DNA from 2 places in the Streptomyces sp. CY-1 genome. Region 2 is predicted to be linked to the other one. Evidence: riboswitches for the same ligand, from Rfam matches in the RefSeq annotation. Region 2 holds a riboswitch; the other holds the start of a gene.
The links. A riboswitch is a leader RNA that binds a small molecule or an ion and turns the genes downstream of it on or off. The one in region 2 is predicted to bind S-adenosylmethionine.

Region 1: another riboswitch for S-adenosylmethionine. It lies ahead of thrC (threonine synthase); the one in region 2 lies ahead of ACK1X7_RS42895 (glutathione S-transferase C-terminal domain-containing protein).

What each region holds. Positions count from the first base shown of each region.
Region 1 covers NZ_CP178393.1:6,614,796-6,617,880, forward strand. Annotated here, with positions in the region: gene ACK1X7_RS28485 (alpha,alpha-trehalose-phosphate synthase (UDP-forming)) at 1-282, opposite strand, end outside; gene ACK1X7_RS28490 (glucosyl-3-phosphoglycerate synthase) at 385-1,332, opposite strand; SAM riboswitch class I at 1,525-1,666, shown strand; gene thrC (threonine synthase) at 1,685-2,986, shown strand; gene ACK1X7_RS28500 (MoaD/ThiS family protein) at 2,983-3,085, shown strand, end outside.
Region 2 covers NZ_CP178393.1:9,981,578-9,984,662, reverse strand. Annotated here, with positions in the region: gene ACK1X7_RS42900 (PP2C family protein-serine/threonine phosphatase) at 1-963, shown strand, start outside; SAM riboswitch class IV at 1,050-1,196, shown strand; gene ACK1X7_RS42895 (glutathione S-transferase C-terminal domain-containing protein) at 1,539-2,384, shown strand; gene ACK1X7_RS42890 (Mut7-C RNAse domain-containing protein) at 2,426-3,085, opposite strand, start outside.

The DNA of each region.
Region 1 (3,085 bases), 3.4 Mb from region 2:
GGCGAAGACATGCGGCGCGATATCGAGCATCCGCACCTGCTGGCCGCCGGTGTCACCGGGGTTCAGATGGCTGTCCCCGGCGCGCCGGGCCGCCTCGCGGTCACCCTCCCCGAGCGCCGCGCACACCCACACCGCGTTCGCGTCCGGGCCGATGGCGCTGAGGCCGGAGACCAGCCCGCCACCGCCGCGCCGGGCGGTGAGCGAGCCGTCCTCGCCCAGGGTGTACGAGACCGGGCCGCGGTTGGACGCGACCAGGATCGGGGCGGTGCGCGGAACTGCCATGTCGCGAGCCTAGCCAGCCGCGACCCCGCGCAAACGTACGTACGGTTTCTTGCCCCGTAGGCGCTATGGGTCGGCGCCGCTGTCCCGTGCCACCCGGGTGGGTCACGCCGCGCGCCGCTCCGCGTACTCCGGTATCTCGATCATCGGCGGCCGCTCCTCGGTGTCCACGGCCGTGGTGCGCGGCTCGAAGCCGGTCTCGCCCCGGTCGAACTGGGTCAGCCGCGGCCGCACCAAATGGCCCCGGGCCAGCCGCAACTGCGCGGTGCGGTAGATCGCGGCCGCCATCCGGCCGAGCGCCAGCCCGTCCTGGTGGCGGTGTTTGCGCACCCCGATGTCCACCTGGCCGAGCGCGTCGAGACCCACCGTGTGCAGCGCGTCGACCAGCAGCCCCAGCTCGACCCCGTAGCCGACCGGGAAGGGCAGCCGCTCCAGCAGCGTGCGGCGCGCCGCGTACTCACCGCCCAGCGGCTGGACGAACCCGGCCAACTGGGGCCAGTGCAGATTCAGCAGCGGGCGGGCGACCAGCTCGGTGACCCGGCCGCCCTGGCCCGCCACATCGCCGAGCGGGCGGTCGTACATGCCCTTCACCAGGTGCAGCGTGGGGTCGGTCAGCAGCGGACCGACGATCCCCGAGACGAAGCGCGGATCGAATTCCCGCAGGTCGGCGTCGATGAAGCAGATGATGTCGCCGCTCGTGGCCAGCAGGGAGCGCCACAGCACCTCGCCCTTGCCGGGCAGCGCGGGCAGCCGGGGGAGCAGCGAGTCGCGGGGGACGACGGTGGCGCCCGCCGCCGCGGCGACCTCGGCGGTGCGGTCCGTCGAGCCGGAGTCCACCACCACCAGCTCGTCCACCAGCGGCGCCGACTCGCCCATCAGCTCCCGGCGGATGGTCGCGGCGATCTCGCCGACCGTGGCCTCTTCGTTCAGGGCGGGCAGGACCACGCTCAGGGTCGTCGCCGAGCCCCGTTTCGCGTCCAGCAGGCGGTCCAGCGGCCGGTCGCCGGCCGACCAGGAGCGGTGCTTCAGCCAGCGCTCCACCTCATCCAGCACCTGTGTCTCTCCCTGCCGTGGTCGCTGTGATCCATCTCGCGCTTCGGACGGCTAGCTCAACCATCCGGGCCGTCGGTTACAGTCTTGAACAACGCACATGACCGTCGTATGTCGGGGTCGACCTCGGTGTTTACCAAGGAAGCCCGTGACGATGCCGTGCGGACAAACGCCCGGGTCCGCCCGGTGCCATACCGCTCATCCAGAGGGGCAGAGGGAACGGCCCGTTGAAGCCCCGGCAACCCTCCAGCCGATCTCGCATTCCGCAGCGAGGCTCCCGGCTCGGGAAGGTGCCAATTCCGTCTCGTGGCGAAATGCGTCGCGAGGAAGATGAGGAGAAAGGGCCTCGCCATCCATGGCTGTGCAGTCAGTAGAAAGCTCAACCACTTCCTCCGCCTCCGACGCCCCCGGTGCCTTCGGTCCCGCCATCGCATTGTCCTGCCGGGAGTGCGGTGAGCGGTTCGATCTCGGCCCGATCTTCGCGTGTGAGGTCTGTTTCGGGCCGCTCGAGGTCGCGTACGAGCTGCCGGCCGGTGACCCGGAGGAGCTGCGGCGGCGCATCGAGGCCGGTCCGAACAGCATCTGGCGCTATGCCCCGCTGCTGCCCGTCCCGGCGGACGTGGCGGACCTGCCCAGCCTGCACCCCGGTTTCACCCAGCTCGTCAAGGCCGACAACCTCGCCCGTGAGCTCGGCGTCACCGGTGAGCTGCACATCAAGGACGACTCCGGGAACCCCACCCACTCCTTCAAGGACCGGGTCGTCGCCATCGCCGTCCAGGCCGCCCGGACCTTCGGCTTCACCACCCTCTCCTGCTCCTCCACCGGCAACCTGGCCGGCGCGGTCGGCGCCGCGGCCGCCCGCGCGGGCTTCCGCTCCTGCGTCTTCATCCCGCACGACCTGGAGGCGGGCAAGGTCGTCATGGCCGCGGTCTACGGCGGTGAGCTGGTCGGCATCGAGGGCACCTACGACGACGTCAACCGCTTCTGTAGCGAGCTGATCGGCGACCCGGCGGGCGAGGGCTGGGGCTTCGTCAACGTCAATCTGCGGCCGTACTACGGCGAGGGCTCCAAGACCCTGGCCTACGAGATCTGCGAGCAGCTCGGCTGGCGGCTGCCGGACCAGATCGTCATCCCGATCGCCTCCGGCTCCCAGCTCACCAAGATCGACAAGGGGCTGAAGGAGCTGATCTCGATCGGTCTGGTCGAGGACAAGCCCTACAAGATCTTCGGCGCCCAGGCCGAGGGCTGCTCCCCGGTCTCCGCCGCCTTCAAGGCCGGCCATGACGTCGTCCGGCCGCAGAAGCCGCGGACCATCGCCAAGTCGCTGGCCATCGGCAACCCCGCGGACGGCCCGTACGTCCTGGACATCGCCCGCCGTACGGGCGGCGCGGTGGAGGACGTGAACGACGAGCAGATCGTCGACGCGATCAAGCTGCTCGCCCGCACCGAGGGGATCTTCGCGGAGACCGCGGGCGGGGTGACCGTCGGCGTGACCAAGAAGCTGATCGAGGACGGTCTGCTCGACCCGTCCCTGACGACCGTCGTGCTCAACACCGGCGACGGCCTCAAGACCCTCGACGCGGTGGCCCCCACCACGGGTCCCTCCGCCATCATCCGCCCCACCCTTGACTCGTTCCGAGAGGCTGGTCTCGCATGAGCGTCAACGTCCGAATTCCGACCATCCTGCGCACCTACACCGCCGGTCAGGCCGAGGTCCCCGCCGAGGGCGCGACCCTCGCCGAGGTCCTGGCGGACC
Region 2 (3,085 bases):
CCGGTCGGCACCGGCGGGGTGGCGCTGCTGGCCCTGGCGGTGAGTGCGATCACCGCCACCCACAACAGCGTCTGGGGCAGCGAGACGGTGTACGCGAATCTGCTGGCCCTGGTGGTGGTGGCGCTCGCGAGCGTGGCGACCAGCGCGGTGCGGGTGCGCCGGGACAGCGAGCTGGCCCATATCCGCCGGATCGCCGAGGTGTCCCAGAACGTGGTGCTGCGGCCGCTGCCCGCCCGGATCGGTGTCGTGAACACCGCCAGCGTCTATATGGCGGCCGAGCGCGGAGCGCAGATCGGCGGGGACCTCTACGAGGCGATGTGCACCCGCTACGGAGTGCGGCTGATCGTCGGCGATGTGCGGGGAAAGGGGCTGGCCGCGGTGCGGTCCGCCGCGGCGGTGGTGGGCGCCTTCCGGGAGGCGGTGCACTACGAGCAGGACCTGGCCGAGGTGATGCACCGCTGTGCGGCCGCGCTGGCCCGCGAGTACGAGCTGCTGGACCGCTCCCAGCTCCAGGACCCGCAGGAGCTGGAGGAGCAGTTCGTCACCGTGCTCCTCGCCCAGGTGTCGGACGAGTCGCTGGTCGAGCTGATCAACCGCGGCCATCCGCCGCCCCTGGTGATGCGCGAGCGCAAGGTGCGCTCCCTGGACCCGGCGCGTCCGCTGCCGCCACTCGGCCTGGAGGAGTTCCTGAGCCCTCCCCCGATCCGCGTCGAGACCTTTCCGTTCCTGCCCGGTGACCGGCTGTTGCTGCACACCGACGGCGTGGTCGAGGCCCGCAACCACTACAACGAGTTCTTTCCGCTGCACCGGACCATGGAGACGCTGGACGGTGCCACCCCGGGCGAGTACCTGGACCGGCTGCGCCACGCGCTGGTCCGGCATGCCGAGGGACGGCTGGCGGACGACGCGGCCATGGTCCTCATCGAGCGGGCCATCGGCGGCGCTCGGCGGCCGTTCCGCTGAGCGGGCATCCACCGTGCCGTCGGCCCGCGTTGGCCGTCCCGGCATGGGTTGACGCCCTCGCGGAGCGCGACGACACTGTCAGGGACGGTCACGATGGTCAGCGCCCACCGTGCGGAATCCCCGCTCGGATGGGTCATCGGCCCCGGCTCGCTGACAGGCAACCCTTCTCCCGCGACGGGGTGCCCCCGGGTGACGACCAGGTTCCGTCGGTGCGGACGGGACAAGCGCGGTCTCGCTGCCTCGCGAGCCCCCGATGATGGGATCGGTGAGATGCCCAGGACCGACAGCGACGGGGAATGCGCCCGTCGGCGTCCCCGGCGGTGGTCCCCGCTCCGGTCCCCGCTCCGCCGTCGTCACCTCCTGACCAGGCGTCTGCACATCGATCTGCTGCGCATTTGCAGCGCCTCCAGTCCAGCCGGCTGAATCGACGCGGTCACCGAGCGCGGCCCAGCGCGCCGGGGCCGGGTGCGTCCCGGCAGCCTCCCGGCGAACGCCCCGCGCGGGCTTCCCTTCCGTAGCGCCATCGGCGCCGCCCAGACCGGCGGGCCGGGGCTCCGTCCTTGCCTTGGAGAGCCATGTCCGAGACGTTTCCGGTCAGTTCAGGTCCTGCCGCTCTTCTCGACCCCGACCCCTGCTCGCCCGGCCCCCGGATCGTCCCGCCCGCGCCGCCGCACCGCTTCCGCAGCCGCATCGGCGTCGACCTCGCCGGTGGCTTCTATCCGGTGCCGCATCGCTATCGGCTCTATCTCTCCGCGAGCTGTCCGCTCTCGCTGCGCGTCTCCATCACCCTCGATCTGCTCGGGCTGCGGGACACCGTCGCCACCACCCTCGTCGGGCACCCGGACGAGACCCCCGAGGCGTTCGCCGCACTGCGCGGGGCCTACGAGGCCACCTGGCACCGCTACGGCGGGCCGGTGGACGCGCCCGCGCTGTGCGACGGCTGGACCGGACGTGTCGTCAGCAATCACACACCCGACATCCTGCGCGACCTCGCCGGCCATCTGAGCGACGGCGGCGGACCGGGACGCCCCCGGCTGCGCCCGGCGCCCCGCGCCGCGGACATCGACGCCCTCCGGGAACTCCTCGACGACGACATCACCCACGCGGCGCGGCAGGCCGGGACGGCGCACGAGGCGGAGTGCCGGGACGCCGCGCTGGAGCGGCTGCTGACCGCCCTCGGGCGCCTGGACCGCAGCCTCGCGACCGCGCCGTACGCCCTGGGCGGCGAGCTGACCGCCGCCGATGTGGACCTGTGGGTGGCCCTCGTCCAGCTCGACACCGAGCACCGGCTCCGGCTGGACGCCGACGCGGCCCAGCGGGTCTCCCGCCATGGGCGGCTGCGCGCCTATGTGCGGCGGCTGCACGCCCATCCGGCCTTCCACACCACGATTCCGGAGGCCCTCCAGGACGACCTGTCCTGAGTCCGCGCCCCAGGACCAGGCACTCTGCCGGGCGGCTCGGCTCAGGACAGGGCGGCCCGGGCGTCGCCGAACTCGTCCATCGCCCCGGCCACGATGGCCTCCAGCCGGGCGTGGTGGGCGCCGCGCCAGTAGACCCGCTCGCAGACCGTGCAGCGGGCGAAGACCTCGTAGGTGCGCCGGGTGCCGTGCTGGAGCCGCTCCCGGACCGACTCCTTGTCGGCGTCCTCCAGCGGGCCGTTGCAGGCGGTGCAGCGGGTCCAGGGCGCCAGACCCGGGGTGAACCGGCCGAGGACGTCCCGCAGTTGCTCGTCGGGCCGGTCGCTGTAGACATACGCCCCGGCCCACAGCTCACGGCGGCGCAGCAGCCCCCGGTCGCGGGAGAGCAGCACCCGGCGCTGGGCGGCGGAGCGCGCGGCCAGCTCGGGGTCGCCGATGTCCTCGCTCTCGTACGCGGCGTCCACGCCCAGCAGCCGCATCCGGCGCGCCAGCGTGCCCAGGTGCACATCGAGCAGAAAGCGCAGCGGGGCGCCCGGCACCCGCTGCGGGCGGACGACCGGATGGACCTCCACGGTCTCCCCCGCGCTCGGCACATGCGAGACGGCGGTCTCCTCGCCGTTCACCACCAGCCGGCCGACCTCGGTGAGCGGGACCCCGAGCGACTCGACGACATGGCCGAGGGTGGAGGCGCCATCGGTGACCAC